4 regions of the Streptomyces sp. CA-278952 genome follow, and region 1 is predicted to be linked to each of the others. Evidence: riboswitches for the same ligand, from Rfam matches in the RefSeq annotation. Region 1 holds a riboswitch; each other region holds the start of a gene.
The links. Region 1 has a riboswitch for cyclic di-AMP ahead of N7925_RS12910 (C40 family peptidase). Riboswitches for the same ligand answer to the same signal wherever they lie in the genome.
Positions count from the first base shown of each region.

Region 2: another riboswitch for cyclic di-AMP. It lies ahead of N7925_RS22090 (transglycosylase family protein); the one in region 1 lies ahead of N7925_RS12910 (C40 family peptidase).
Region 3: another riboswitch for cyclic di-AMP. It lies ahead of N7925_RS19005 (M23 family metallopeptidase); the one in region 1 lies ahead of N7925_RS12910 (C40 family peptidase).
Region 4: another riboswitch for cyclic di-AMP. It lies ahead of N7925_RS03510 (M23 family metallopeptidase); the one in region 1 lies ahead of N7925_RS12910 (C40 family peptidase).

Region 1 is NZ_CP112880.1:2,959,022-2,966,679, reverse strand. It holds gene N7925_RS12915 (hypothetical protein) at 65-418, shown strand; gene N7925_RS12910 (C40 family peptidase) at 462-1,664, opposite strand; cyclic di-AMP (ydaO/yuaA leader) riboswitch at 1,663-1,830, opposite strand; gene pcrA (DNA helicase PcrA) at 2,100-4,541, shown strand; gene N7925_RS12900 (M23 family metallopeptidase) at 4,633-6,471, opposite strand; gene N7925_RS12895 (lipase family alpha/beta hydrolase) at 6,592-7,644, opposite strand.
Region 2 is NZ_CP112880.1:4,903,149-4,910,806, reverse strand. It holds gene N7925_RS22110 (Ppx/GppA phosphatase family protein) at 85-1,026, opposite strand; gene N7925_RS22105 (DUF501 domain-containing protein) at 1,023-1,637, opposite strand; gene N7925_RS22100 (FtsB family cell division protein) at 1,703-2,185, opposite strand; gene eno (phosphopyruvate hydratase) at 2,279-3,559, opposite strand; gene N7925_RS22090 (transglycosylase family protein) at 3,879-4,583, opposite strand; cyclic di-AMP (ydaO/yuaA leader) riboswitch at 4,589-4,771, opposite strand; gene N7925_RS22085 (transglycosylase family protein) at 5,061-6,131, opposite strand; gene N7925_RS22080 (cytochrome P450 family protein) at 6,318-7,658, opposite strand, start outside; gene N7925_RS22075 (nucleoside triphosphate pyrophosphohydrolase) at 7,658-7,658, opposite strand, start outside.
Region 3 is NZ_CP112880.1:4,246,137-4,253,794, reverse strand. It holds gene lhgO (L-2-hydroxyglutarate oxidase) at 1-550, shown strand, start outside; gene trmB (tRNA (guanosine(46)-N7)-methyltransferase TrmB) at 543-1,478, shown strand; gene N7925_RS19015 (PrsW family intramembrane metalloprotease) at 1,552-3,096, shown strand; gene N7925_RS19010 (aldo/keto reductase) at 3,151-4,095, opposite strand; gene N7925_RS19005 (M23 family metallopeptidase) at 4,275-5,306, opposite strand; cyclic di-AMP (ydaO/yuaA leader) riboswitch at 5,318-5,470, opposite strand; gene N7925_RS19000 (PP2C family protein-serine/threonine phosphatase) at 5,793-7,001, opposite strand; gene N7925_RS18995 (MerR family transcriptional regulator) at 7,143-7,658, opposite strand, start outside.
Region 4 is NZ_CP112880.1:813,386-821,043, forward strand. It holds gene N7925_RS03490 (STM4013/SEN3800 family hydrolase) at 1-264, shown strand, start outside; gene N7925_RS03495 (STM4012 family radical SAM protein) at 261-1,643, shown strand; gene N7925_RS03500 (STM4011 family radical SAM protein) at 1,651-2,574, shown strand; gene N7925_RS03505 (SGNH/GDSL hydrolase family protein) at 2,587-3,414, opposite strand; gene N7925_RS03510 (M23 family metallopeptidase) at 3,615-4,571, opposite strand; cyclic di-AMP (ydaO/yuaA leader) riboswitch at 4,574-4,734, opposite strand; gene N7925_RS03515 (tyrosine-protein phosphatase) at 5,177-5,989, shown strand; gene N7925_RS03520 (DUF6126 family protein) at 6,040-6,213, opposite strand; gene N7925_RS03525 (helix-turn-helix domain-containing protein) at 6,279-6,887, opposite strand; gene N7925_RS03530 (aspartate aminotransferase family protein) at 6,994-7,658, opposite strand, start outside.

The DNA.
Region 1 (7,658 bases):
AGCGCACAAGAAAGGTTGGCCTCACTGAAAGGTAAATCCTTGGCCCTGGCTAGGCTCCGGAGACATGGACGTACTCATCAATGTCTTCGTCGCCCTGCACATCATCGGCATCGCCTCCCTGCTGGGCGGCTTCCTGACGCAGATGAAGGCCATGGGAGCGGGCACCGCCCGCTTCATCCCCGCCATGCTGCACGGCGCGCTGACCATGCTCGTCACCGGCATCGCCCTGGTCGGGCTCGCTCAGGCCGACGACCAGACCGTGAACAACGTCAAGATCGGCATCAAGCTCGCCCTGCTGGTCGTGATCCTCGCCCTCGTCTACGTCAAGCGGGACGACGAGACGGTGGACAAGGGCGCGTTCGCCGCGGTCGGCGGACTGACGGCCGCCAACATCTTCATCGCCACGGTCTGGACCTGAGCCTCCCCGGGGGCGGCCGCCGGAGGGCCGCCCCCGGCGCGCGTCACGCCGGCCGCACGCTTCCGTAGATCGGCATGGAGTAGATCGACTCCTCGCGCACGTTCGCACCCGGCTTCGGGGCGTGGATCATCATCCCGTCGCCCTTGTAGATGCCGACGTGGCTGATGTCGTCGTAGAAGAAGACCAGGTCTCCGGGGATCAGATCGGAGGTGGCGACCCGCGTCCCGACCTCCACCTGGTCCCAGGTCGTCCGGGGCAGGGTCACGCCCGCCTCCCGCCACGCCGCCTGCGTCAGCCCCGAGCAGTCGTAACTGGAGGGGCCCGACGCGCCCCACACGTACGGCTTGCCGATCTGGGCGCGGGCGAAGGCCAGGACCTTCTCCGCCTTGGCGGCGTAACCGCTGTCCGTACCGGTGCCGGTGCCGGAGCCCGGATCCGTTCCCGTACCGGAACCGGAACCGGAACCGGAACCGGAGCCCGTGCCCGAACCGCCGCCGGACTCCTTCGCCGCCTCCTCGCGGGCCTTCTCCTTCGCCTCGGCGGCCTGCCGGGCGGCCAGCTTCGCCGCCTTCTCCTTCGCCTCGGCCTCCTGTCTGCGCTCCAGCTCCGCCAGCCGCGCCTTCTCCTCGGCGGTCAGCCTCGACAGCAGGTTCCGGGCCTCGGTGAGCTTGGTCTGCACGTCCTTCTTGCTGGAGGCGAGCGTGGCCTGCGTCTCGGTGAGGGTCTCCAGGCTCTTCACCGCCTCCGCGCGCTTCTTCGCCGCCGAGGCCTGCTGCGTACGGACCTCGGTGACGGCCTTCTGCTGCCGCTCCGTCGCCCGGTCCATCAGCCGGCTCTGGTCGAAGTACCCCTGCGGGTTCTCCGCCAGGAAGAACGTCGCCGCGGGCGCGATGCCCCCGTTGCGGTACTGGGCCGCCGCGTAGGAGCCCAGCGCCCGGCGCGCCTCGTTGATCTTCTCGGCCCGCTTCGCCACGTCGGAGAGCAGCGTGTCGACCTTCGTCTGCTGGGACGCGGAGGCGGCCTTGGCCCGGTTGTACTCCTGGGTCGCGGTGCCCGCCTGCCGGTACAGGGCGTCGACCTTCTTCTGTACTTCCTCGACGGCGGGCTTCGGCTCGGTGGGCGCGGCCGTGGCGCTCTGCGTGGAGAGCAGCGTCACGGAGGCCAGCGCGGCCGTCGTCAGCCCGACGGCGGGGGTGGTGGTGCGCACCTTCGTGCGCGGCTTGCGATGCGATGCCAAGACCGGCATCTCCTTCCGTGGACCGCCTACCGGGTTAGCTGTCGGGTTCGGACGGAACGGAAGGCTGTCCTACGGTCCCGGATGCGAGGGCACGGACCGATTCACCCCGGTGTCGCGTGTGGGTCCCCGGTTCCGAACCGCCAGGGCGGCAGGACGGATTCGGCAGAGGCGCCCGTTGGGCGTGGTTCGCCTCAGGGAGGTACGGGCCACCTGACCGAGCACGCTAGCCAACCGGCCCCGCCGCTGGGAAGGACGATGAGCGATATGCCCGATACATTTTCGTGACCTTTCCCGATCAGGGGCCGGGCACCCCCTCCGACCGGGCACTCCTTCACGGAACGTCGACGTCCGGTCTCCGTGCGTACGGGGGACGGCGTGGTGCGAGCGGCTGCTTTCCGGCTTCGGCGGAACGTTGTCAGTCCGGCCGCCTAGACTCGGGAGGCGATGAGCAGCCTCTTTGACGACAGTTTCCTGACCGGCCTCCAGTCCGCGGAGGACGGCCCCCCGCCGCCTCCCGAGGACCACGCGCCCGAAGCGGTGCCGGAGGGACTCTTCGGAGGCGTCTACGACGCGCCCCCGCCGCCCCGGGACGGGTATTACCGGGACGGTCACGCGCGCCCGGTGATCGACTCCGCCGCGCTGCTCGACGGGCTGAACACCGAGCAGCGCGCCGCCGTCGTGCACGCCGGGTCCCCGCTGCTCATCGTCGCCGGGGCCGGCTCCGGCAAGACCCGGGTTCTCACCCACCGCATCGCCCACCTGCTGGCCGAGCGCGGGACGCACCCCGGGCAGATCCTCGCGATCACCTTCACCAACAAGGCCGCGGGCGAGATGAAGGAGCGCGTCGAGCAGCTCGTCGGCCCCCGCGCCAACGCCATGTGGGTCATGACCTTCCACAGCGCGTGCGTCCGCATCCTGCGCCGCGAGTCGAAGAAGCTCGGCTTCACCTCGTCGTTCTCGATCTACGACGCCGCCGACTCCAAGCGGCTGATGGCCCTGGTCTGCCGCGACCTCGACCTGGACCCGAAGCAGTTTCCGCCGAAGTCCTTCACCGCCAAGGTCTCCAACCTCAAGAACGAGCTCATCGACGAGGAGACCTTCGCCGGACAGGCGGCGGACGGTTTCGAGAAGACCCTGGCCCAGGCGTACGCGCTCTACCAGGCCCGCCTGCGCGAGGCCAACGCCCTGGACTTCGACGACATCATCATGACGACGGTCCACCTGCTCCAGGCCTTCCCGGACGTCGCCGAGCACTACCGCCGCCGCTTCCGCCACGTCCTCGTCGACGAGTACCAGGACACCAACCACGCCCAGTACACGCTGGTAAGGGAGCTGGTCGGCCCGGCCGGGGAGGCCGACGCACCCGCCGAGCTGTGCGTGGTGGGCGACGCGGACCAGTCGATCTACGCCTTCCGGGGCGCGACCATCCGCAACATCCTCCAGTTCGAGGAGGACTACCCGAGCGCGACGACGATCCTGCTGGAGCAGAACTACCGCTCCACGCAGACGATCCTCTCCGCCGCCAACGCCGTCATCGAGCGCAACGAGAGCCGCCGCCCCAAGAACCTCTGGACCAACGCCGGCAGCGGCGCCCGCATCACCGGCTACGTCGCCGACACCGAGCACGACGAGGCGCAGTTCGTCGCCGACGAGATCGACCGGCTCACCGACGCGGGCGACGCCAAGGCGGGCGACGTCGCCGTCTTCTACCGGACCAACGCCCAGTCCCGTGTCTTCGAAGAGATCTTCATCCGCGTCGGCCTGCCCTACAAGGTCGTCGGCGGTGTGCGCTTCTACGAGCGCAAGGAGGTCCGGGACGTCCTGGCCTACCTCCGGGTCCTGGCCAACCCCGAGGACACCGTCCCGCTGCGCCGCATCCTCAACGTCCCCAAGCGCGGCATCGGCGACCGCGCCGAAGCCATGATCGACGCCCTGTCGATGCGCGAGAAGATCTCCTTCCCGCAGGCACTGCGCCGCGTCGACGAGGCGTACGGCATGGCCGCCCGCTCGTCCAACGCCGTCAAGCGCTTCAACACGCTGATGGAGGAGCTGCGCACGATCGTCGAGTCCGGCGCGGGGCCCGCAGTCGTGCTGGAAGCGGTCCTGGAGCGTACGGGCTATCTCGCCGAGCTCCAGGCCTCCACCGACCCGCAGGACGAGACCCGCGTCGAGAACCTCCAGGAACTCGCCGCCGTCGCCCTCGAATTCGAGCAGGAGCGCGGCGACGAGGAAGGCGCGGGCACGCTCGCGGAGTTCCTGGAGAAGGTCGCGCTCGTCGCCGACTCCGACCAGATCCCCGACGAGGACGAGGACGGCTCCGGCGTCATCACGCTGATGACCCTGCACACGGCGAAGGGCCTGGAGTTCCCGGTCGTCTTCCTCACCGGCATGGAGGACGGCGTCTTCCCGCACATGCGGGCCCTCGGCCAGACCAAGGAGCTGGAGGAGGAGCGCCGTCTCGCGTATGTCGGCATCACCCGCGCCCGCGAACGGCTCTACCTGACCCGGGCCGCGATGCGCAGCGCCTGGGGCCAGCCCTCGTACAACCCGCCCTCGCGGTTCCTGGAGGAGATCCCGGAAGCGCACCTGGACTGGCGGCGCAAGGGCCCGATGGCCGCCCCCGCCGGGCCCACCTCCGGCATCACGTCCTCGCTGTCCTCCTCCCGTTCCCGCTCGGGCCCTTCGGGTTTCGCGACCCGGCGTGGCGGCGCGGAGAAGCCGACGGTCACCCTGGTGGCCGGGGACCGGGTCACGCACGACCAGTTCGGGCTCGGCACGGTGACGGCCGTCGAGGGTTTCGGCGACCAGGCCAAGGCGACGGTCGACTTCGGCGACGAACGCCCGAAGAAGCTGCTGCTGCGGTACGCGCCGGTCGAGAAGCTGTAGAGGGGCGGGCCAGGGCCGGACATACGGAAGCGGGAGCGAGGGGCCTTGGCCCTCGCTCCCGCTTCCGCATGTCCGTTCTCGTGATGCCGTCTCAGCTCGGGTCGACGCCCTTGCTGCGCAGCCACGCCAGCGGGTCGATCGCCGAGCCGCCGCCGGGCCGGACCTCGAAGTGCAGGTGCGGCCCGGTGGAGTTGCCCGAGTTCCCCGAGTACGCGATGACGTCGCCGGCCTTCACCGGGCCGGAGCGGATCTTGGTGCTGCTGAGGTGGCAGTACCAGGTCTCGGTGCCGTCGGCGGCGGTCACGATCGCCATGACCCCGTAGGCGCTGTTCAGCTGGGTGCGCACGGTGCCGTCGGTCGCGGCCATCACCGGAGTGCCGTACGAGACGGGGAAGTCGATGCCCGTGTGCACGGACATCCAGTTGACGCCCGCCTGGCCGTAGTAGGCGCTGAGCCCGTGCTGCTTGACCGGCAGGACGAACTTGGGTCGCAGCGCCTCGCGGCGTGCGGCCTCGTCCGCGCGCTTCTTCTTCTCCGCCGCCTGCCGCTCCCGCAGGTCGATGCGTTCCTGGGTGCGGCTCGCGCGCTCACGGAAGTCGTCGCTGCCCTCGGAGAGCTGCTCCAGCTGGCTGTCCAGCCGGTTGTTCGCGGCGACCGGCTTGACGGTGCTGGGGTCGGCCACCGCCAGCGAGGTGGTCGTCTCCTCCGGCTTCTCCTCGCCGCCGGGCATCCCGCCGACCGAGGCGGCGGCGATGCCCGCGACGCTCATCACGCAGGCGGAGGGCACCGCGACGGTCAGCAGTGCGGAACGCTTGGCAGGGGTGCGCCGACGGGCCCGGTTGCGGGGGGCGGGGGGACGGACGGCGGTGCGGTTCACGGAGTGCGGGGCGGGGGAGTAGTCCCCGGCTCCCGGGTCCCCGGCTCCCGGCTCCGGCGCGGCGTCCGGTGCGAGGGCGGCGAATTCGGCGGTGGAGTGGTGGCCGGTCTCCGGCTCCTCGGCCGTACCGTCCCGTTCGGCCGCCGCCCCGGGCGCCGTCGCGTCGGCCGACTGCTGTTCGTACAGCGGGTGCGACGTCTGTTCGGGTTCGTACGCGGTGTCCCCGGGCGTGGCGCCGGAGTTCCACGCGGTCGCGTCGTAGGCGCCCGTGTCGTACGTACCCGTGCCGTAGGACACACTGCCGTAAGCGCCGGTTTCGTAGGCGCCGATGTCGTACGAACCGGTGTCATGCGCACCCGTGTCGTGCGTACCCGTGCCCTGCGCACCGGTGTCATAGGGGCCCGCGTCGAACGTGCCGGTGGTGAAGGCGGTGGTGGCGTACGTCCCGGTGTCGGCGGCGACGGCCGTCGTCCCGTACGCGCCGGTCGGGTACGACCCGGTCTCGTAGGCGTCAGCGCCGTGGACTCCGTGGACGCCGTCGGCTCCGTACGCGGTACCGGTCGGGTACGTACCGGTGTCGTAGGCGTCCGTCCCGTAGGCCCCGGCGCCGTACGCCTCCGTGGCGTACGCGGTGTCCGTGTCGTACGGGGCGCCGGGGAAGCCGGTGGTGGGGAACGCGCCGGTGTCGGCGGTCGCCCACTGCCCGGTCAGGTTCTGGTCGGCAACCTGTTGCCAGGCCCCGGAGGTGTCCCACTGCTGCGGGGCCTGCTCCTGGGCGGCGTAGCCGTCGTAGGCGGGCGCCTGCTGTGCGCCGGTGTCGGTGTTCCACGCGGAGGAGTCGTACGGGCCGCTGTGGTCCGGCTGCCCGGTCGCGTACGGCGTGTCGTAGCCGGCGCCGTAGGTGGTGTCGCCGTGTCCGGCGGCGGGGTGACCCGCGTCGTAGCCGGTGTCGTGGCCGCCCGAAAGGGAGCCGAAGAGCGGGTCGGTGGCGAAGCTGCCGGTCGATCGGTCGTCGTACCCGACCTGTCCGGCGTGGGGGTGCTGGTCGTTCACCAACTTCTCTCTCGCCTCGGCAGCAGGACTGTTCTGGGTCCCGGTCAGGGGAGTCCCAGGGGGAAGCAGTGGCCGCGACTGTACCCGGCGGTATGTGAGGACGACAATCTTCGCCAGGTTTTACGTCCGTAGGAAACGGGCAATCGGCCGTCTTTCGGTGGACGGCAGGCGCAGCCTTGGCCCTACGTTCGACTGGTGTTCTATTTCAGGCCGCGAAGTCGCCCCGGTGGAGGATCCGGCGGCGGTGGCGGTGTCCTCTCCGGCCTCCGGCGCCTCAAGAGCCTCGCGGATCGCGGCGGCCACCGTCGGGTGCACGGGCAGCGCGAGGTGGCCGATGCCGGTGACGCGCACGTTCACCGCGTCGAGATCGGGATGGTCGACGCACGCGGTTCTGACCGGAACCATCACCTGGTCCAACTCGCTCCAGAAGCTGACGAACCGGGTCCGGCAGCCGGGAGCGGGGGCGCGCAGCTCCTCGATCAAGGAGGAACCGCCGCGCATCTGACGCACGATGGGGTGAACGCCCGCCCCTGGGGCGACGGCGGTGCCCCCGTGCGGGGTTCCGAGCGTCACCAAAGTGCGCACGCGTCGGTCACCGCCGAGTCGCTGCACGTAATACCGCGCGATCAGGCCGCCGAGGCTGTGCCCGACGACGTCGACCCGGCTGTGCCCGGTGCGCTCGCAGATTTCCTCCACATGCCGCCCGAGCAGTTCGGCGGCGGTGCGGATGTCGCGTGTCAGCGGCGAGTAGTTGAGGGCTTCCAGGTGACGGTGGCCGTGCCGGGTGAGTGCGCGCCGCAGGACGACGAACACGGAACGGTTGTCGATGAAGCCGTGCAGCAGGACGACGGGCGGCGCGGCGGTGGCCGCGACCGGCAGGGCGGTGGCCTTGGGCGGGGTGGTGGCCTTGTACGGGGTGGTGGCCTTGGGCGGGGTAGTGGTCTCGGTCTCGGACGGTGTGGTCCCGCCGTGATCCGGGCCGTCGACGCCGGTGCTCGTCGGCCGGGCCGGCCGCCGGGGGGACTGCCGGCGCTCCGGGGTGAGGCCGAAGGGGTAGGCGATCAGGTGCCCGGCGAGGACGGCCAGCTCCAGCGCGGTGGCGCCGAGCAGCGCGGACGACAGCCGGGGGCCCGGCAGGCGGGGCAGCAGGGAGAGGAGAGGGAGGAGCTTCACGGCCGGCCTCCTGC
Region 2 (7,658 bases), 1.9 Mb from region 1:
GACGGCCCGGAGAGGCCGGGCCAGGGGCTCAACAGTGCAGGTGGCGATGCGATTGAGCGGGCAGCCGGAGCGCTGCCCGCCCGGCTACGCGACGCTCCAGGCGATCCCGTCGAGGATGTCGTGCTCGCTGACGACGACCTCGTGGGCCCCCGTCCGCTCCATCACGGCGAGCAGGACGAGCGCACCCGCGCCGATCACGTCCACCCGGCCCGGGTGCATCACGGGGATCGCGGCGCGCTCGTCGTGGGTGGAGCGGAGCAGGTGCTCGGTGATCGCGCGGACCTGGCCGCGGGTGACCCGTGAGTGGTGGATGGCCGCGGAGTCGTACTCCGGCAGCTCCAGCGCGATTCCGGCGATCGTCGTGACGGTGCCCGCCAGTCCGACGAGGGTGCCGGCCCCCTTGAGCTCCACAACCTGCTCGGCGAGGTCGAGTGCGGCGTCGACGTCCGCGCGGATCGCGGCGACCCGCTCGTGGCTGGGCGGGTCCATGACGGCCCCGTCCACGGTCAGGTGCCGCTCCGTCATCCGTACGCAGCCGATGTCCACGGACCGGGCCGCCTCCACCCCGTCCGAACCGAGCACGAACTCGGTGGAGCCGCCGCCGATGTCGACGACCAGATACGGCTTCTCCAGGCGGTCGCCGCCCACCAGCTCCTTGGTGGCCCCGTCGAAGGAGAGCTGCGCCTCCTGGTCGCCGGTGATCACCTCGGGCTCGACGCCGAGGATGTCCCGGACCCCGGCCACGAAGTCGGCGCTGTTCTCGGCGTCGCGGGAGGCGGAGGTGGCGACGAAGCGGATCCGTGCAGCGCCCAGCTTCTCGATGGCAGCCGCGTACTCACGGCAGGCGGCGAACGTCCGCTCCAGCGCCTCGGGGGCGAGCCGGCCGGTCCTGTCCACGCCCTGGCCGAGGCGGACGATCGTCATGCGCCGGTCCAGCTCGGTGAAGGAGCCGGTGGCGGGGTCCACGTCGGCGACGAGGAGCCGGATGGAGTTCGTGCCGCAGTCGACGGCGGCGACCCGGGTCACGCGTCCTTCCCGTCGGCGGTGCCGTCCAGGGGGCGGAAGGCGAAGTGGCCGCCGTCGCCCTCCTCCACCGTCCAGCCGTCGCCCTCGGCCGGCGTCGCGCACGGCGTGACGCAGGGGCCCTTGGCCCACCACTCGGGCAGCATCGCGATGGCCTCGTCGCCCAGCGGGTTCACCCCGGGGCCGGCGGCCAGCGAGTGGCCGACCAGGACGTGCAGGCACTTCACCCGGTCCGGCATGCCGCCCGCGCTCGGGAAGCCCTCCAGGACCTCGATGGCGTCGCGGCGGGTGATGTAGTCCTCGTGCGCGGCCCGGTAGGCGTCGGCCAGCTCCGGATCGGTCTCCAGACGGGCCGTCATCTCCTTCATGACCCCGTTGGCCTCCAGCGTGCCGATCGCCGAGGCCGCCCGGGGGCAGGTCAGGTAGTACGTCGTCGGGAACGGCGTGCCGTCCTCCAGACGGGGCTGGGTCTCCACCACGTCCGGGTTGCCGCACGGGCAGCGGTGCGCGATGGCGCGCAGACCGCGCGGCGGGCGGCCGAGCTGCTGCTCGAACGCGGCGATGTCCGCGTCGGTGGGCTTGGTGGACTCGGTCTGCGGAGGGGGCGTTTCCATGCCTGCCTTGGTTCTGCTCGGAAGCTCGTGGAGGTGGACGTACGGAGGGACGTACGGGGTCGGTGTCAGTCGCGGTCGTCGGGCCGGTCGGCGCTGTCCACGCCGTCCCAGAGGTTCGAGTGCCACGGCCGGTCGCTCGCGCCCGACTCGCCGCGGCGGTCCCGGGCCGCGTCGGGGTCGGCCACGGTGTAACCGGTCTCCCCGGGGAGGACGTAGTGGAGGTGCTGGCGGGCCAGCCGCTTGATGTACGCGTCGTCCTGGAGCCGCGCCTTCTCGTCCCGCAGCTCCTCGGTGCGCCGCTCCGCCTGCTGCGAGAGCCGCTCCTGCTCGGCGATCTCGTCGCGCTGGGAGACGTACTGCCGCATCGGATAGGCGAGCGCCACCACCAGGGAGCAGACCACCAGCGCCAGGAACGCGGCCCGGCCGGTGAGCCGGGAGCGGCGGGCCTGCCGGCGGTTCTGGGATCGGTACACGCGGGCCGCGGTCTGCTCGCCGAGCAGTCGCAGCCTGGTCGCGGTGGAGAACCGGTCGCGGTCCTTCCCGGCCATGTCTCCCGCCTCCCCATCACACACGTCCGTCCCCGCACACGGTACGGGACCGGGTGCGGGGACGGGCGGAGGCTACCGTCCTGACGCTACGGGTCAGCCCTTGAAGCGCGGGAAGGCGGAACGGCCCGCGTACACCGCGGCGTCGTCGAGGATCTCCTCGATGCGCAGCAGCTGGTTGTACTTGGCGACGCGGTCCGAGCGGGCCGGGGCGCCGGTCTTGATCTGACCGCAGTTCACGGCGACGGCGAGGTCGGCGATGGTGACGTCCTCGGTCTCGCCGGAGCGGTGCGACATCATGCACTTGAAGCCGTTGCGCTGGGCCAGCTCGACGGCGTCCAGGGTCTCGGTCAGCGAACCGATCTGGTTGACCTTCACGAGCAGGGCGTTGGCGGAGCCCTCCTCGATGCCGCGGGCCAGCCGCTCGGGGTTGGTGACGAAGAGGTCGTCGCCGACGATCTGCACCTTGGCGCCGATGCGGTCGGTGATGACCTTCCAGCCGGCCCAGTCGTCCTCGTACAGCGGGTCCTCGATGGAGACCAGCGGGTACGCGGAGACGAGCTCCTCGTAGTACTCGGTCATCTCGGCGGCCGAGCGGGACTTGCCCTCGAACTCGTAGACGCCGTCCTTGTAGAACTCGGACGCGGCGACGTCGAGCGCGAGCGCGATGTCGCGGCCCGGGACGTAGCCGGCCTCCTTGATGGCCTCGACGATGAGGTCCAGGGCGGCGCGGTTGGACTCCAGGTTCGGGGCGAAGCCGCCCTCGTCGCCGAGTCCGGTGGACAGGCCCTTGGTCTTGAGGACCTTCTTCAGCGTGTGGTAGACCTCCGCGCCCCAGCGCAGGGCCTCGGAGAAGGACTCCGCGCCGATCGGGGCGATCATGAACTCCTGGACGTCCACGTTGGAGTCGGCGTGCGAGCCGCCGTTCAGGATGTTCATCATCGGAACGGGCAGCAGGTGCGCGTTCGGGCCGCCGAGGTAGCGGAAGAGCGGCAGGTCGGACGCCTCGGAGGCGGCGTGCGCGACGGCGAGCGAGACGCCGAGGATGGCGTTCGCGCCGAGCGAGGCCTTGTTCTCGGTGGCGTCGAGGTCGAACATCGCCTGGTCGATGAGGCGCTGCTCGGTGGCGTCGTACCCGACGAGCTCCGGGCCGATCTGCTCGATGACGGCGAGGACGGCCTTCTCGACGCCCTTGCCCATGTAGCGGTTGGGGTCACCGTCGCGAAGCTCGACGGCCTCGAACGCTCCGGTGGAGGCACCGGACGGAACGGCAGCACGGCCCGTGCTGCCGTCGTCGAGGCCAACCTCGACCTCGACCGTGGGGTTGCCCCGGGAGTCGAGGATTTCCCTGGCTACGACGACGTCGATGGACGGCACGAGGCATCTCCTTCTGGGATCTGACACTGGTTGTGCAGGGTCACTGTGGCCTTGCGGCACGAGCCTATCGGGCCCGGCCGCGTCGACCGGCCGACCGCCCGCCTCCTGGGACGAAAAAGGACCCAAGGACCTGCATCACGGGACAAAACTCTAGAAATCTACTGAGTGGTAACAACAAGAGGTGAACGCATGGGCCATCGGCGCCCGCCGCTCACGAAGAACCCGGCCCGGCGCGCTGGGGGACGAGCGCGCCGGGCCGGGAAGCCGTGCGAGGAGAAGTGCCGCCGGACGCTTCTCCTCCGGGGAGGAGAGACGGCGGTTACTTCAGGTGGAGCTGCTGACCCGGGAAGATCAGGTCCGCGTCCTTGACGATGTCGTCGTTGAGCTTGAAGAGCTTGCTCCAGCCGCCCTTGACGTCTTCCGCCTGGGCGATGGTGCTCAGGGTGTCGCCGGCCTTGACCTTGTACTCGCCGTCGCCCTTCTGGACCTTCTCGCCGGTCGGGGTGGTGACGGTCTTCTTGCTCTCGGCCTTGGGGGCCTCGCGCTGCTCGGAGCGCGTGGTGGGCTGCTCGGCCTGGCGCTCGGGCTGCGCCTGCTCGGGCTTGCTCTCGCCGGAGCCGGAGCCGGTGTTCACGCCCGGGTCCACACCGTCGTTGGTGAGGCCGCCGGCGCCGGCGCAGGCCCAGGCGCCCGGGCCCTGCAGGTCGAGAAGCTTCTCGGCGGCGGCGATCTGCTGGTCCTTGGAGGCCAGGTCGGCACGGGAGGCGTACTGCGTACCGCCGGCGGCGGCCCAGCTGGACTGCGAGAACTGCAGTCCGCCGTAGTAGCCGTTGCCGGTGTTGATGGACCAGTTGCCGCCGGACTCGCACTGGGCGACGGCGTCCCAGGTCTCGACGGAGGCGGCGGAAGCGCTGGTCGCGCCCATCAGCGGGACGGCGATGGCGGCACCGGTGACACCCGCGAGGGTGGCGATACGGGTGGCCTTGGACGGGCGGCGGTGCTTGCCCTTGCTGTTCAGCAGCATGGAAGGAATCTCCTCACCGACGCCTACGAGGTGAGCTGTCGGGTTCGGGCTGATGAGTTGCCCGGTCGCGCGGTGCTGCTCGCGACTTCACCCCTAGCCGGTCCCGTACGTCCCCGTCGGTTCGACGAGGCGTCCGGACCCGGCGGCTTACCTGGGTCCCCCGCTCCTGCCTACGGCGCTTACGCGTCTGTTCCCTTCGACCGACGGCAGGATTCGGCGTGACGGTCGACGGGGCCCGCGGTGCGAGCGGTTCCGACCGTAAACACAGGCAACCCCGACATTCAAAGATGGACATAGGGGGCAATCAACCCGAACTCGCCGTGACCGACGGGCTGTTTCCGCAGGTGGGGGGCGATTCACCCGGACCGGCCGGACGAATCACGCCAGTTGAAGCAAAGAGACCCATGTCTCACTTACGCAAAAGTGGACATAGGTCTCTTAACTGCCTCGCTTTTCGGGGTGTTTTCCCGAATTCGATCAGTTGGCGGCGGGCGCCCCGGCGGACGTCTCGGCACCCTCCGGTGCGGCCGGGTCCGCGTCCTCGCCCGCACCGCGGTCCAGGCGCAGGTCCAGGTTCTGGCCGGGCAGGATCAGGTCCGGGTCGGAGCCCAGGAGGTCCTTGTTCGTCTCGTACAGGCCGGTCCAGCCGCCGGGGATCTCCTGGGCGTCGGCGATCGCCCAGAGGTTGTCCCCGGGCCGCACCGTGTACCCGTCGGCGGCCGCCGCGCCACCGTCCCGCGCGTCGCCTTCGCCGCGCGATGCGTGCCGGCCGGAATCACGGGGGCCGTCCTTCCGGCCCCCGTCGGCCTCCTCGGGCGCGGGGGCGCCCCGGTGCTTGCCTCCCTTGCCGTCGCCCTCGCCCGTCGAGGCGTCGGGGGCGGTGGAGGGGTCCGAGGCGTCGGGGGCGTCGGAGGCGGGCGGGGCGGAGGGCGTCACCGAGGAGTCGGGAGTCCCGCTCCCCTTCTCCGCGCCACCACTACCGCTCTTGTCCGCCTCATCACCCTTCTCACCCTTGCCCGTTTCACGTGATTCACCGTATTCACCGGTTGCGTCCGCTTCGTCGGTCGGGGTGGGGGCCGGGTCGGCCGAAGGGTCCGCCGACGGATCGGCGGACGGGTCGGCCGACGGGTCCGTGGACGGCGAGGTGCCCGGGTCGACGCCGGGCAGACTGCCGTCCACCGCGAGACCGGAGATCACCGCACAGCTGGGCCACGCCTTCGGGCCCTGGTCGCCCAGGACCTTCTCGGCGACGGAGATCTGCTGCGAGCGGCTGGCGAGGTCGGCGCGGGGCGCGAACGCCGCGCCTCCGTACGCCGACCAGGTCTCCTGCGAGAACTGGAGCCCGCCGTAGTAGCCGTTGCCGAGATCGGCGCTCCACATGCCGCCGCTCTCGCACTCGGCGACCCGGTCCCAGGTGGTGGCCTCGGCCGCCTGCGCACCGCCGGCGCCGAGCAGGGGGATGGCGATGGCCGATCCCGTCACGCCCGCGGCGACGATGAGGGCGGGTGCCTGACGAGGGCGGCGGTGTCTGCCGTTCGCGGAGCCCATGAGTATGCCTTCCGTGCGACTGACAAGCGAGTGACCTGAGCGCCGCGCAGCGGATTCCGTGCCGGACTCCGTGCTGCTTCGGAGCACAAGTGACGCGTGAGCAAGGTGCGACCGACGCGTCGAACCGTGAACCTAGCGGGACTCGAACGTGTGTCACAAGTCGATGCAGCCCAGATCACGTGAAAGTCACGGAGTTGACACTGTGTCACTTTTTTCGGATCGGCTACCCGGCTCGAACGCGACCGGAAGGGTGCGCAGTCCACGCATGATGAGCCCGCCACGCCAGCGCAAATCGCCAGGTTCTCCCGCAAGTCGCAGGTCGGGAAGGCGTTTCAACAGGGTGGTCAGCGCGGTCTGCCCCTCCAGCCGGGCCAGCGGCGCTCCCAGGCAGTAGTGGATGCCGTGTCCGTATCCGAGGTGCTGATTGTCACGCCGCGCAAGGTCCAGGGTGTCCGGATCCGTGAACCGCTCCGGGTCGCGGTCGGCCGCCGCCAGCACCACCAGTACGGGGTCCCCGGCGGCGATCTCCTCGCCGCCCAGGGTCAGCGCCTCGGTGGCGTACCGCCAGGTCGCCATCTCGACGGGCCCGTCGAACCGGAGCAGCTCCTCGATCCCGGTGGCCAGCAGGTCGCGCTCCCCCGCCGCCAGGGAGGCCTCCAGCCGGGCGCGCTGCTCGGGGTGGCGCAGGAGCGCGTAGGTCCCGTTGCCGATGAGGTTGACCGTCGTCTCGAACCCGGCGAACAGGAGGATGAACGCCATGGCGGCCGCCTCGTTCTCCGTGAGGTGCTCGCCGTGGTCGCTGGCCCGGATCAGCCCGGAGATCAGGTCGTCGCCCGGGTTCTCCCTTTTACGGTGGATGAGTTCGGCGAGGTAGCCGCGCATCTTCTTCACCGACCGGGCGACCCCGCCGCGCGGCCCGCCGCCGTGCCGGATCATCATGCCCGCCCAGTCCCGGAAGTCGTCCTGGTCCTCCTCGGGGACGCCGAGCAGGTCGCAGATGGCGTAGATGGGGAGCGGGAAGGCGAAGTCGTGGATGAGATCGGCGTTCCCCTTCTCCACGAAGTCGTCGATGAGCCGGTCCGTCAGCTCCTGCACGCGGGGCGCGAACTCCGCGACCCGGCGGGGGGTGAACGCCTTGGACACGAGCCGGCGCAGCCGGGTGTGGTCCGGCGGGTCGATATTGAGCAGATGCGTCATCAGCTCCGCCTTGCGCTCCCCCGGGATCCCCGTCTTCCCCTTGGCGTGCGGCGACTCGGCGTGGTTGGCCGGGTTCTTGGAGAGCCGCGCGTCGGCGAGCGCCTCCTTGGCGTCCCCGTACCGGGTCACGAGCCAGGCCTCGACCCCACTGGGCAGCGCGGTGCGGTGCACGGGGCGGTGCTCGCGGAGCCAGGCGTAGGCGGGGTAGGGGTCGGTGGCGAACTCCCAGGTGAAGAGTTCGGGGCCGGGGGCCGCCGGGACGGCCTCGCTCGGGGCGGCGCTGTGGGGGCAGGCGGAGGGCTCGGGGGTGCGGGGGGCGGGGCTGTCGTT
Region 3 (7,658 bases), 1.3 Mb from region 1:
GGCCCGCCCCGAGCTGGTGCGCGGCCTGGTCTACCCGGTGCCGGACCCGGCGTTCCCCTTCCTCGGCGTCCACCTCACCCGGGGCTTCGACGGCTCCGTCCACGTCGGGCCGAACGCGGTCCCCGCCCTGGCCCGCGAGGGATACACCTGGCCGCAGGTCCGCCCCGCCGAACTGCTGTCCACGCTGAGCTGGCCGGGCACCTGGCACATCGCCCGCAGACACTGGCGGTACGGGGCGGGCGAGGTGCACCGCTCGCTGTCCCGGTCCGCCTTCACCCGGGCCGTCCAGCGGCTGCTGCCCGCCGTCACCGAGGACGACCTGCGCCCGTCGCCCGCCGGGGTCCGGGCCCAGGCGGTGCTGAAGGACGGCACGCTGGTCGACGACTTCCTGATCCGCGAGGCCCCGCACACCGTGCACGTGCTCAACGCCCCGTCGCCCGCCGCGACGGCGTGCCTGCCCATCGGCCGGGAGGTGGCACGGCTCGCGCTGCGCCGGGCTCAGGGGGCGGGGTGGAAGCCGCCCGCCGTAGAATCCGGTCATTGTGTCTGAGCAGCCCTTGAACCCCACCCCCACCCCCGCCGAAGCCCCCGACGACGACGCGCCCGGCACGGCGCCCGCCGGCACCGTGCCGACCGGCTCCACGGCGACCGGCTCCACGGCGGCCGACGCGCTCGCCGACGCCGCGACCGACGTCACGGCCGACGAAGCCGCCGCGCTGCGGGCCGCCTCCTTCGAGCGCGCGCGCCGACTGCGCCAGGAGCCCCGCTTCCCCGGCGGCCCCGCCGCCGACCCCGCCGGTTCGCACCACGAGCGCCGGATCCGCAGCTTCCAGCCGCGCCGCAGCCGCGTCACGACCGGCCAGCAGGACGCCCTGGAGCGCCTGTGGCCGAAGTGGGGCCTGGACATCGACGGGCAGCGGGTCCTGGACCTGGCCGACCTCTTCGACGGTCTGCCCGTCGTCCTGGAGATCGGCTTCGGCATGGGCGAGGCCACCGCGCAGATGGCGGCCGACGACCCGGGCACCGGCATCCTCGCGGTCGACGTCCACACCCCGGGCCAGGGCAATCTGCTGGGCCTCGCGGACAAGGCCGACTCGACCAACGTACGGGTGGCCAACGGCGACGCGGTCATCCTGCTGCGCGAGATGCTGGCCCCCGAGTCGCTCGACGGCCTGCGGGTCTACTTCCCCGACCCCTGGCCCAAGGCCCGGCACCACAAGCGGCGCCTGATCCAGCCCGAGTTCCTGGACCTGGTGGCCCCGGTGCTGAAGCCCGGCGCCGTCGTCCACTGCGCCACCGACTGGGAGCCGTACGCCGAGCAGATGCTGGAGGTGCTCACCGCGCACCCCCGCTTCGCGAACACCGCGGCCGACGGCGGATACGCCCCGCGCCCCGCGTTCCGGCCGCTCACCCGCTTCGAGGGACAGGGCCTGGACAAGGGGCACCTCGTCCACGACCTGCTGTTCGCCCGCGTCTGACACACCGTGTGCGGCCGCGTCCCGGCCGGACGCGCCGTCGCCGGGTGTCGGTGCTCCTCGTTAGGGTCGAGAGGTGTCCGACCCCTCCGTGCAGCATCAGCAGGCGCGACCCGCCGTCCCGGTCCTCCATGAGCAGCGGCTCGACGAGGTCCTGGGGGCCGCGCCGGAGCGCGGCCGAGCGCGTTATCGGCCGCGCCGCGTCGGCATGGTGTGGCGCAGCAAGGTGTTCCGCGCCGGGGCCGTCATCGTGGCGCTCGTGCTGTGCGGGCTGGTGATCCTCGCCCTCGTCCGCGAACAGACCGGCCCGGAGGGGTTCCTGGTCGGCCTCGGTCTGGCGGTGCTGCCGGTCCCTCTGCTGATGGCGGCGTTCCGCTGGCTGGACCGGGTCGAGCCGGGCCCCTGGCGGAATCTGATCTTCTCCTTCGCCTGGGGCGCGTGCGCCGCCGCGCTCGTCGCGATCATCGCCAACTCGTTCGCGACGCGCTGGATAGCCACCGCGACGGCCGATCCGGCGAGCGCCGACACCCTGGGGGCGACGGTGATCGCCCCCGTGGTCGAGGAGAGCGCGAAGGCGGCGGCCGTGCTGCTGATCTTCCTCTTCCGCAGACGGGAGTTCAGCGGGGTGGTGGACGGTGTCGTCGTCGCCGGATTCACCGCGACGGGCTTCGCGTTCACCGAGAACATCCTCTATCTGGGCAACGCCTTCGGCGAGGACCAGCAGCTGGGCAGCTCCGGGTTCGCCTCGGTGACGGCCGGGACGTTCTTCGTGCGGATCGTGATGTCGCCGTTCGCGCACCCCCTGTTCACGGTCCTGACCGGCCTCGGCTTCGGCTTCGCGGCCGTCAGCGCCCGCCGTCACCGGGTCCGCCGGATCGCCCTGCCGGTGCTGGGGCTGCTCCTGGCGATGGGCCTGCACGCCCTGTGGAACGGTTCGTCGTCCTTCGGCCCGTACGGCTTCTACGCGGTGTACGGGATCGTCATGGTCCCGGCATTCGGCCTGGTGACCTGGCTGGCGATCTGGTCGCGCCAGCGGGAGCTGCGCACCCTCGCGGCCGAGCTGCCCGCCTATGCGGCGGCCGGCTGGCTCACCCCCGCCGAGCCGTCGGCGCTCTCCTCCATGCGGGCCCGGGGCATGGCCCGCGACCTGGCCCGCCACTGGCAGCCGGACCGGACGCGGGGCCGGGCGGCGGCCCGCGCGGTCGCGGAGTACGAGTCGTTCGCGACCTCCCTGGCGGGGCTGCGCCGCCGGGCCCGCCACGGCGCGGTGGGCCCGGACTTCGGCGCCCGGGAGCGGGAGTTGCTGCACCACCTCTGGCAGCGCCGGGAGTTCGCGGCCCCGGCCCTCACCCATGCGGCCCGCCTGACGGCCCGCCCACGCCACGGCCACCACGGCCACCCCATGCCGCCGCCGTACGGAAACGGAAACGGAAACGGAAACGGGTACGGGTACGGGTACGGGTACGGGTACGGGTACGGGTACGGGTACGGGTACAGCCCCGGCCACACGCCCGGATACGGGCAGGCGCCCGGGCCCACACCGGGATACGGCCCCGGCTCCTACCCGCCGCCCCAGCCGTATGGCGGCACACCCCCCAGCCACCGCCGCCCGCCGACGTAGCCACAGCAACAGCAACAGCTCGGCGTCCGCGAACGGCGGCGGCGTCCGGCTCCGTCAGGCCGATGCCTCGGTGAGCAGGGCGAGTTCGCCGTCGGTCAGCCGCAGGTCGGCGACCGCGACGAGGGCGGGGAGCTGTTCGACCGTACGGGCGGAGGCGATCGGAGCGGCGACGGTCGGCTGTGCGGCGAGCCAGGCGAGGGCGACCGTGGCGATCTCGGCGCCCCGTTCCCCGGCGACCCGGTCGAGGGCGGCGAGCACCTTGAGGCCCTGCTCCGACTCCAGGTGGCCGCCCGCCTTCGCGGAGCGGGCGCTCTCCACGGTCGTACCGGGGCGGTACTTGCCGGTGAGGAAGCCGGAAGCCAGCGCGTAGTACGGGACGGCGGCGAGGCCGGCGCGGGCCGCGGTGTCCTGGAGGTCGCCCTCGTAGGTGTCGCGGGAGACCAGGTTGTAGTGCGGCTGGAGCGCGACGTACCGGGCGAGGCCCTCGCGCTCGGAGAAGTCGAGGGAGGCCCGCAGGCGCTCGGGGCTGATGTTGGAGGCGGCAATGTGCCGCACCTTGCCCTCCTTCACCAGCTGGTCGAGCGCGGTGATGATCTCCTCGACCGGGACGGTCTCGTCGTCGAAGTGCGTGTAGTAGAGGTCGATGTGGTCGGTGCCGAGGCGGCGCAGCGATGCCTCGGCCGCGCCCTTGAGGGTGCCGGCGGCCAGGCCCCGGTGCTCGGGGTGGGCGCCGGCCTTGGTGGCGACGACGACGTCGGACCGGTTGGAGCGGGAGGCGAGCCACTTGCCGATGACGGTCTCCGACTCACCGCCCTCGTTGCCCTCGACCCAGGCTGAGTACGCGTCGGCGGTGTCGATGAAGTTGCCGCCGGCCGCGACGTACGCGTCCAGGACGGCGAAGGACTGGTCCTCGTCCGCCGTCCAGCCGAAGACGTTGCCGCCGAGGGCGAGGGGGAAGACCTGGAGGTCGGAGCTGCCGAGAGTGCGCGGAGAAGTCATGTGGATGTTCAACGGGCCGGGGCGGGGACGGTATTCCGTCGCCCGCCGGCCGTACCGTCCCCGGACAGACCGGCAGCCCTGACGTCGGGGGGTGTGCGTCAGGGCTGCCGGGGTTGCGGGGCGGCGACGAAGGACGCCGGTCGCGGGGTCGGAAGGTCAGAAGCCTCGGGCCGGGAAGGTCAGACGTTCAGGCCCTTGCTGTTGAGCCAGGCCATCGGGTCCATCGCGGAACCGCCCGCGGTGCGGACCTCCAGGTGGAGGTGGACGCCGGTGACGTTGCCGCTGTCGCCCATGCGGCCGATGGTCTGGCCGGTGGTGACCTTCTGGCCGACGGAGACCTCGATCGAGGACTGGTGGGCGTACCAGATCTCCGTGCCGTCCTCGAGTTCGAGGACCGTGCGGTAGCCGTACGAACCGGAGTAGCCGGCGGACGTGATCGTGCCGCTGTGCACGGCCTTGAGCGGCGCACCGGCCGACCCGGCGAAGTCGAGACCGGTGTGCTGGCCCGAGGACCAGAGCGCGCCGGACTGACCGTAGGTCGAGGTGATCGTGTACGAGAAGGCGGGGAGGGAGAAGCTGGCGGCGAGCTTGGCGAGCCGCTCGGCCTCCTTCTTCTTCTCCGCCGCTTCCTTGGCCGCCTTCTTCTTCGCGGCGGCCGCGGCCTCGGCGTCGTCCTGCTGCTTCTTGGCCTCGGCGGCGGCGCTCTCGGCCGCTGCCTTCTCGGCGGCGGCCTTGGCCTCGGCGTCGGCGCTGGCCTGCTGCTGCTCGGCCTGCTGGAGGATCCGGGCGCGCAGCGCCTCGCCGGCGCCGGTGCCCTGCTCGGCCTCGGCGGTGGTGAGGCCGGCGGTGGTGAGCGGCGCGGTCGCGGCGACCGGGGCGGGCTCCGCCTCGTCGGACATCAAAGACCCGACGCCGGGAAGGGACTTGGCGTCGGGGAGGTTGTCCACGATGGAATCGGGAAGAGAGATGGAGACCGGCGCCTTGTCCTGCGCGGTGGCCATGCCGCCGGCACCGACAGCCGCTATGACACCGACCCCGAGGACGGTGGAGCTACGGGCGAGACCACGCTGCTTGGCCACGCGGTGCTTGCCGCGCACGGGACGGATGGACTCCGCGGTGGGGTTCCACTCCTCCCAGGTGCGCTCCTCGCCACCGAAGGTGTCGGCACTGAAGGGTGACGGGGCCTCAGGGGCAGGCTTGTTGGACGCCACGTGGGCGCACTCCTTTCCTTCCTTCTCGCCTACCGGGTTAGCTGACGGGTTCGGAGCAGGAAGGTCTCCTACGGGCCCCTCCGTCTCTGACGAGACGCAGGCGTCCGATTCACCCCATGTAGGTGGTTCCCCGGTTCCCTTGCGGAATTCGGCGCTCGCGCGCGGCGCCGTCTCTGACGACGGCTGTGACGACCGCGCTGCGTTATCGAACGTTAATAGACGGACGGGCCGTATTCCAAGCTGTTCCTGTTGATCATTAACGAACAGGGCAGGGATGTACGGGTGACAACCGGGCGCAATCGGGCGACTTGACCGCAACTCAGCTACACCACTTTTTCTGACGGTGTGTCAAACGTTATGCGGAGCGGTGCCCTTTGATTACGCACCGTGTCATCACGCTGTCGTCGTCCCGCCGACGCCTCTCCGATGCCCCGTCATCACCCGGCCCGATCACCCGGCGTCATCGCCGGGCGTCATCGCCCGGCGTCATCGCCCCCGGCCCACGATCTTCACCGTCGTCCGGGGCACGGGCTGCCCCTCCGCCGGCCGGCCGACCGCGATGAGCGCCATGTCGTCCGTGGTCCGCCCGCCGGTGTGCAGCCGTACGTCGTCCGTCAGCGCCGACAACAGCTCCTCCGGGCCGGGGAAGATCCGGCCGCGCAGCCGGGCCGCGGGATCGTAGAAGACCCCGTTCGGGTCCCGGGCCTCGGACAGGCCGTCCGTGAAGGCGAGGAGCGTCGCCCCGGCGGGCATCGCCCACTCGTCGGACCGGTCCGGCCACACCCCCAGGTCCATCCCGAGCGGCATGGCGGGCACCGAGGGCGCCAGCACCTCCAGGGCGCCGTCGGCGTGCAGCAGGAGCGGCTCGGGGTGACCGCGGTTGACGAGGCGCAACGAGGCCGAACCGGGCGGGATCTCGGCCAGCACGGCGGTGATGAACCCCTCCATCGCGTCAAGGCCGTACCGCCGCGTCCCCTCCCGGGCCAGCGCCCGCTCCAGCCGCTGCGCGACACCCTCCAGCGAACGCTCCTGCTCGGCCGCCTCCCGGAACGCCCCGATGATCACCGCCACCGCCTCGACGGCGTCCAGCCCCTTGCCGCGCACGTCGCCGACGACCACCCGTACGCCGTACGGGGTGTCCGCGACGGCGAACAGGTCGCCGCCCACGAACTCGTCGGCCTGGGCCGCCTCGTACCGCGCGGCCACCTGGAGTCCGCCGATCCGCTCGGCCGGGGTCGGCAGCACGGCCCGCATGGCGGTCTCCGCGATGACCCGGGCCGAGGCGAGCTGCTCGTTGCCGCGCCGCACGACGCCGTTGATGACGAGGGCCAGCACCGAGGCCGTGAGCACGGTGAGCATCTCGATGACCGGGACCACCTGGGTGGTCGTCCCGTCGGAGAGCCGCATCGCGATGACCGAGAGGACCGCCGCGATCCCCGTACGGACGGTCCGGGACTTCGAGAAGAACGGCGCGGCGATCAGCGGGGCCGCGACGAACAGGGGGACCGCGGTGAAGTTGGGCGGAGCCAGCGAGTCGAACACCAGCCCACCGAGGATCAGCAGGGCCGGCAACAGCCGGACGAACCGCCCCGTGCGCCGCCCGTCGGACGTCAGCTGACCCTCCCGGGACCCGAACACCACCCGGCCCACGGCGTCGAAACTCCCCGTCGTACCGCTGCGCCGCTCGTCGGCCATCCCCACCTGTGCACTCCTGCCCGGTCCACCCACGGCTGCGGACGGTACCGCGCCCCGCCCACGCTTCCCGGAGCCGCGCCGAGCGGCTACTCCGCATCGGCCGAATAGGGGGAAGGCGGACGGCGGGCCGGCCTTCCGTGGTCAGTCGGAGAGCCGGTGTTCCGCGTATACCGTCAGTGCGTCCCGTACGAAGGCGGCGGTGCCGTCCCCGTACCGATCGTAGTTCTTTCCGAAGCGGGGATCGGCGACATACATCTCACCGAGCCCGATCACGTACGAACGGCTGGGCGCCTTGGCCGAGGACAGCCAGGCGCAGTGCCGCCGCGCGAGGTCCTGCGCCTCGGCCCCGTCGGCGGCGAACCCCGCCTCCCTGGCCCGGCCCCAGGCGCGCGCGATGGCCTCGTGCTCGTCCTGGAACGCCTTCTTCTGCTCGTCCCCGAGCGAACGCCACCAGCGGTCGCCCTCCTCGTACGCGTCCCGGCCCCAGCGCTCGGTGACCTCCTGCTCGTGGGCGCTGTGGTCGAAGCCGTCGAACACTTCATCAGCCATGAGCTCCATCCCCTCCTGCGTCTTGTGGAGAGTGGTCCGCACCGAGGCGATCTGCCGCCCGATGCGCGCCTGCTCCTGTTCGAGCAGTCGCAGATGCGCCCGCAGCGC
Region 4 (7,658 bases), 2.1 Mb from region 1:
CCCGGGGCGACCCATGAGGCGGGCGACTCCCGGGCCACGCACGCGGCGGCCCTGGAGTACGTGGACCGGCACATCGGCCGGCTCTTCGCCGCGGCGAGCAGCCGTCGCCGGTGCTTCGCCATCGTCTGCTCGGACCACGGCACCGCCTACGGCGACGACGGCTACACCGGTCACCGGCTCGGCCACCCGGCCGTCTGGACCGTCCCGTACGCCCACTTCTTCCTCGAACCATCCGCGTCGCTCGCCCCGGGGGCCGCCCGATGACCACCACCGTCGCCGCGGGAGCGGCCACCGCCGTCCGGCCGTACGAGAGTTACGTCTACGCCTATCCGCACAAGACGGCCTACCGGCCGCTTCGGGACCGTCCGGCGCTGCGGTCGCTGTGGGCGGCGGAGCCCAAGGACGCGCTCTCCCTCTACCTCCACATACCGTTCTGCGAGGTCCGCTGCGGTTTCTGCAACCTCTTCACCCGGATCGGCGCGCCCGAGGAGCTGACAACGCGCTATCTGGACGCGTTGGAGCGGCAGGCCGTCGCCGTGCGGGACGCGCTGGGCGACGAGGAGCCGGTGCGGTTCGCCGCGGCGGCGTTCGGGGGCGGCACGCCGACGTTCCTGACCGCGAGTGAGCTGGAGCGGCTCTGCGACATAGCGGAGAAGCGGATGGGCGCCGACCTGCGCTCGGTGCCGCTGTCGGTGGAGACCTCCCCGTCCACGGCGACGGCGGACCGACTGGCGGTGCTGGCCGACCGGGGCACGACGCGGATCAGCATCGGTGTGCAGAGTTTCGTGGACGAGGAGGCGCGGGCCGCCGTCCGTCCGCAGCGTCGCGCCGATGTGGAGGCGGCGCTCGGCCGGATCCGCGAGGCCCGGATCCCGGTGCTGAACATCGACCTGATCTACGGCATCGACGGGCAGACCGAGCGCAGCTGGCTCTCCTCGCTGGACGCGGCGCTGGCCTGGCGGCCGGAGGAGCTGTATCTCTATCCGCTGTACGTCCGCCCGCTCACCGGTCTGCACCGCCGGGGCGCGGCGGCCGGCGCCGAGGCGGAGGCCCTGGAGCAGGCCGCCTGGGACGAGCAGCGGCTGCGGCTGTACGCGGTGGGGCGGGACCATCTGCTGGCGCACGGCTACGAACAGGTGTCGATGCGGATGTTCCGGCGGTCCGACGGACCGCGGGAACAGAAGGGTCCCGAGGACTACGCCTGCCAGACCGACGGCATGATCGGCCTCGGCTGCGGTGCCCGTTCGTACACGGCGGCCCTGCACTACTCCTTCGACTACGCGGTGGACATGCGGGAGATCCGGTCGATCATCGACGGGTTCACCGCCGTCGAGGACTTCTCCCGGGCCGAGGTCGGCCGGTACGTCGACGCGGACGAGGCGCGACGGAGGCATCTGCTGCAGTCGCTGCTCCAGGCGGCGGGGCTGCCGGTGGCGGACTACCGGGCCCGGTTCGGTACGGATCCGGGCGCGGATTTCCCGGCCGAGCTGGCGGGGTTCGCGGCCCGTGGCTGGCTGGACGCGTCGGCGCCGGACGGTCTGCTGAGGCTGTCCCCGTCGGGCCTCGCCCACTCCGACGCGCTGGGTCCCGCGCTGTTCTCCCCCGGGGTGCGGGCCGCGATGGCCGCGTACGAGCGGAGGTGACGGGGCCATGGACCTGACGATTCTCTACCGGGGCCCGCTCGCCTCCTGCGACTACGACTGTCCGTACTGCCCGTTCGCCAAGCGGCGGGACAGCCGCGCGCAGCTCACGGCGGACCGGGAGGCGCTGGAGCGGTTCACCGGCTGGGCCGCGGAGCGGACCGGTGACCGGCTGTCCGTGCTGTTCACCCCGTGGGGCGAGGGCCTGGTGCGCTCCTGGTACCGGCGGGCGCTGACCGATCTCTCACGGCTGCCGCACATCGGGCGGGTGGCGATCCAGACGAACCTGAGCGGCCGCACCGACTGGCTGGCCGACGCCGATCCGGAGCGGGTCGCGCTCTGGTGCACGTACCACCCGGGGCAGACACCGTACGAGCGGTTCCTGGGCAAGTGCCGGGAGCTGTCCGCGAGGGGAATCCGCTACAGCGTCGGCGTGGTGGGCTTCGACGCCCATCTGGAGGAGGCGCGGCGGTTGCGGGCGGCGCTGCCGCAGGAGGTCTATCTCTGGGTGAACGCCGCCGAGGGCCACACCTACACCGACGCGGAGGCGGCGCGGTGGACGGAGCTGGATCCGCTGTTCCCCTACAGCCGTGATCCGCACCGTTCGGCGGGGCTGCCCTGCCGGACGGGCGAGTCGGTGATCTCGGTGGACGGCGACGGCACGGTGCGGCGCTGTCACTTCGTCAAGGCGGAGCTGGGGAATCTCTACGACGGCAGCTACCGCCGGGCGCTCGGCCCGCGGTCCTGTCCGCTCGCCGTGTGCGACTGCCACATCGGTTATGTGCATCTGGAGTCGCTGCCGCTGTACGACGTGTTCGCGGGCGGTGTCCTGGAGCGGATACCGGCAGGAAACCCCCCGGCCGGGGGCACGCCGCCGGTCGGGCTCGTGGTGCCGGGCCCGACCCGGCGTGCGCTTCCCCTGCTGGAGCCCTGACCGGCTCGACGGCTACAGCGGCAGGAGGTCCGGGCGCTTCGCCTCGACATGGTCGCCGGAGGACTCGCCGCGCAGCCGTCGGCCGATCCAGGGCACGAGGTATTCGCGGGCCCACTGGATGTTGTCGCGCCGTGCGTCGAAGGGGCGGCGCTGAGCCTGCGGCGGCCAGGGCTGGTCGGGGTCGGCGGGCACGTCGTGGCCGAGGACCTGGGCCGCGCGCAGCGCCACGCGGGTGTGGCCCTCGGGCGACAGGTGCAGCCGGTCGTTGTCCCACGCGCGCCGGTCCTGCACCGAACGCAGCGACCACAGGTCCAGCACGGGGCAGTGGTAGCGGTCGGCGATGGCCCGCAGGTGGACGTTGTACGTGGCGATCTTGCCGCGCATGTGGCGCAGCACCGGAACGCCCCGGGTGTCGAAGCCGGTGGTGACCATGACCGTGCCGACGGCGTTGCTCAGGTCCGCGACCGCCCGCTCGAAGCGCTCGGCGAGGTCGTCGGGGTCGGTGCCGGGGCGGATGATGTCGTTGCCGCCCGCGCAGAAGCTGACCAGGTCGGGGGCCAGTTCCTTGGCGCGCGGGACCTGCTCCTCGACGATCTGGTCGAGGAGACGTCCTCGTACGGCGAGATTGGCGTAGCGGAAGTCCCCGTGCGGGAAGTCCTCGGGGCCGGCCGCCCCACCGGGGGCCGGGAGCCGGTCGGCGAGGAGCACCGCGAAGCGGTCCGCCCAGCCGAGATATGTCCCGCCGGGGCCGGGGTCCCCGACGCCCTCGGTGAAACTGTCGCCAATCGCCGCGTACGACCCGATGGTGTGCTGCTGGTTGTTTCTCGAATCGTCTGCCACAAGCACATATCCTGCATCGTGCGATGTGACCTACGCGACCGTAATACGGGGTTGACGGGTGGTGAGATAGACCACCCGGTCAGTTTTTGGTAAAGCCGGAATAAGTGGAGGGGCGGTGCGCCGTCGCGCACCGCCCCTCGATCACCTCTCGCCGCGTCCGGTCGGACGGAGACGTCAGACGGAGACGTCAGACGGAGACGTCAGACGGAGACGCCGTGCTGACGCAGGTACGCGATCGGGTCGATGTCCGAGCCGTAGCTCGGGCCGGTGCGGACCTCGAAGTGCAGGTGCGGACCGGTGGAGTTGCCGGTGGAGCCGGAGAGGCCGATCTGCTGGCCGCCGGTCACGGTCTGGCCGACGGAGACGTTGAGCGAGGACTGGTGGGCGTACTGGGAGTACATGCCGTCCTCGTGCTGGATGACGACCTCGTTGCCGTAGGAGCCGCTGTTGCCGGCCGAGACCACGGTGCCCGGGCCGATGGCGAGGACGGGGGTGCCGGAGGCGGCCTGGAAGTCCGAGCCGGTGTGGTAGCCGCTGGACCAGCTGGCGCCGGAAGCGCGGTACTGGGTGGTGACGTTGGCGCTGGCCAGCGGGGCGGACCAGCCGGAGCCGGTGGCCTCGGAGGAGCCGGTCCGCGACGGGCTGTCGGAGCCCTCGGAGTCGTCGGCGGAGACGGTGTCCGCCTTCGGCGCCTCCTTCGGCGCGGCCTTCGGCGCCGGAGCGGCCTTCTTCGGGGCGGCCTCGGGAGCCGCGGACTTCTCGGCCGGGGCGGAGCCCTTGGCGCCGAGGGTCAGCTTCATGCCCGGGTGGATCAGGCCGGGGTTCTCGCCGACGGTGGAGCGGTTGTCCTGGTACAGCTTCTCCCAACCGCCCTTGAGCTGGTGCTCGGCCGCGATCTTCGCCAGGTAGTCGCCGGAGACGACGGCGTACGTCTTCGGGGCGGCCTTCGACGCGGCGGGGGCTGCGGCCGGGGCGGTGTGCGCGGCGGCGACCGAGGCGGCGGCGGGCTTCGCGGCCGGAGCGGCCTGGTCCGCCGCGTTCGCGACGGTGGCGCCGATGAGCGGGAGGGCGAGTGCGGCGCCGCCGGTCCCTGCGACGAGGACGCCGCGGGAGATCGGGCCGGACTTCGGACGGCGGTGCTTACCCGTTGCGGGCATGGGAAGTTCCTCTCCGGCGCCTGCGAGGTGAGCTGTCGGGTTCGGGCTGGAGATGCCCGGTCGCGTTGCGGCGACTTCACCCCGAGCCGGTCCGGATCGCTCCGGATCGGCGGCTTACCTGGTTCCCCCGCTCCTGCCACGCGTGAGTGGGTGGGTGCGAATTCCGGGCGGCGGCAGGATTAGGCGGTCCGTCCGGATTGCGGCGACCGTAAACGAGCGAGGACGAGCAGAACAAGCCATCGGTTGCGCACCGGAATCATCGATTCGATTTCTCCCCGGATTTCCCGTCACCCTCCGTGGATTACGGATCTTGGATTTCCGTGCGGGCAACGGGAATACTCCGGGGCGAGCTCACCACGGACCGTCACGGATATGATCCCGCTCACCTCCGAAATCCCATCTCCCCCATTAGCGGGGCATGTTCTGCGAAATGCACCAATACGGACATGCGGTCGGCCTCGCTGCTGACGCCGGGTCAGATTGGCGGCCTCGGCACTCCGCACCGGGGCGCGACCGTGATGATTTTCCGTCGAATCGATGTCGTATCGTCACGGGAGCGCCCTCGTCGGCGAGCCGCGCCGACGCCAGAGATCCCAGGAGCCACCGTGACGCAACAGGTGCCGCAGGTCCCGCCGACAGAGACCGTGCTGACCGGAGTCCGCAACTTCCGCGACGTGGGCGGGCTCCCCACCGCGGACGGTCGGCGCACCGCCTTCGGGCGGCTCTACCGGAGCGGCCACCTGGCGCACGCCACGGCCGAGGACGCGGTCTTCCTCGGCGGGCTCGGGCTGCACACGATCTTCGACTTCCGCCACTCCGCCGACCACCGGCTCGACGGATACGACATCGAGCTGGCCGGTGTCCGCAATGTCAGCATTCCGCTCTCGGACCCGGCCGACGGCGCGGAGTTCTGGCGGCTGGTGAGCGACGGGAACATCGAGCAGCTGCGCTCCGTCCTCGCGGACGGCAAGGGCGTCGACCGCATGATCCGGATGTACCGCGCGACGATTCTGGACCGCACCGCCGAGCACAGCCGGGTGCTGCACTCCCTGGCCGAGGACAGCGTCCCCGCCCTGATGCACTGCGCGGCGGGCAAGGACCGGGCCGGTCTCTCGATCGCGGTCGCCCTGCTGGCGGTCGGCGTCGAGCCGGAGGCGATCGAGGAGGACTACCTCAAGTCGAACGACCTCCACCGCCGCTACGCCGTGAAGCGCTCCGACGCGTCCGGCACCGGCATGTCTCCCGAGGTGCTGGAGCTGCTGGACCCGCTCTTCGGGGCGCGGCCCGCCTACCTCGCGGCGGCCTTCACGGCCATCGAGGAGAACTGGGGAACGACGGACCGCTACCTGTCGGAGGGGCTGAGCGTCTCCCCGGAGACCCGGGAGCGGCTGCGCGAGCGCCTGCTCGACCTGGGCTGACCCGGACGGGGGGGGCGATCCGTCCGGGGCGGGCGGTCGTCCGAACGCCGTCACTTGCTCCCGGCCACCTCGAAGAGCAGGTAGAGGAAGCCCGCGACGACGTGGCCCGCCACCAAGTAGGCGAAGAGCCGGATGACGACACCGCGCGGCATCCGCTTCTCCTGCGGGTCCTCGTTCGGGCGGCGGCCGGGGCCCAGCGGGTCGTAGTGCTCGGAATCGGACATGACGGTCCTCTCTGTCGGCCTCGCGGCCGGTGGAGCGAAGGCTGGAGCCGGCCGGGACAGCCGGTTCAGCGCGCGTGGAGGGCGCTGCCGAGGCACAGCTCGGCGGCGGGGCTCTGGAGCAGGGAGTGGACGAAGAGCAGCTCCGCGCCGCAGCGGTCGACGGCCGCGATCCGGTGCGGGGTGAGCGAGTCGAAGTGGGCGCTGTCGCCGGGTTCGAGGTCGTGCACGGTGTCGCCGAGCCCGATCCGCAGCCGCCCCTCCAGGACGTACAGCCACTCCTCGCCGGGATGGACCCGGACCAGGTCGCCCTGGGCCCCGTACGGAACGCGCACCCGCAGCGCCTGCATCGCGCGGCCGGACCCGCCGGCCTGCCGGTACATCCAGCCGTCGGCCTCCGCCCCCTCGAACCCGCCGCCGCGGACGATCGCGTCCCGTTCGGGCGGCTGCTCGCCGAGCAGCTCGGAGACCGTCGTACCGTAGATACGGGCGAGTCCGAGCAGCATCGGCAGCGAGGGCTGCCTGCGGCCGGTCTCCAGCCGGGAGAGATGGGCCGGGGAGAGTCCGGCCCGGCCGGCGGCGGTCTCCAGGGTGAGGCCGCGATCGCGGCGCAGGTCGCGCAGTCGGGGTGCGACGCCGGGGAGCTCGTCCGGCACCCCGGCGTCCGAAGTGTTCATGCCTCCCATTGGGCCAGGATCTTTCCTCTGAGGCAAATAACTTGCCTCAGAGGCAATTCCCGTGTGCCAGGCCGTCAGCGGTTGGCCACTCCTGTGTGCGGGCCGGTCAGCGGTTGGCCACGGCCTGCTTGACCAGCGTCCGGCCGAAGTCCCACATCAGTCCGCCGCCGCTGTGCGCGTCGTCCATGACGGCCGTGAAGGCCGCCACGAAGCGGTCCACCTCCGCGTCCCCGATGACCAGCGGCGGGATCAGCTTGATCACTTCCAGGTGGTCGCCGGAGACCTGGGTGAGGATCCGGTGCTTCTGGAGCAGCGGCACCACGACCATCTGCGCGAAAAGGCCCTTGCGGGCCGCCTGGAGCATGGTCCAGCGGCTGCGGAGCTTGAGCGAGCCGGGCCGGCCGAACTCGATGCCGATCATCAGCCCGCGCCCGCGGACCTCGTGCAGCAGCTCGTAGCGGTCCACCAGGGCCGCCAGCCGCTCGCGCAGCAGGTCGCCGGTGCGCCGGGCGTTGGCGACGGTCTCCTCGTCCTCCATCACCGTCAGGACGGCGAGCCCGGCCGCCATCGCCTGGGCGTTGGAGCCGAAGCTCGCGGAGTGGACGAGGACCCGGTCCATGGAGGAGTAGACCTTGCGGAAGATCCAGTCCTTGCCGAGGGTCGCGCCGACGGGCACATAGCCGCCGGAGAGCGCCTTGGCGACGCACACCAGATCGGGCTCCACTCCCTCCTCGTGCTGGTAGGCGTAGAAGTCCCCGGTCCGGCCGAGCC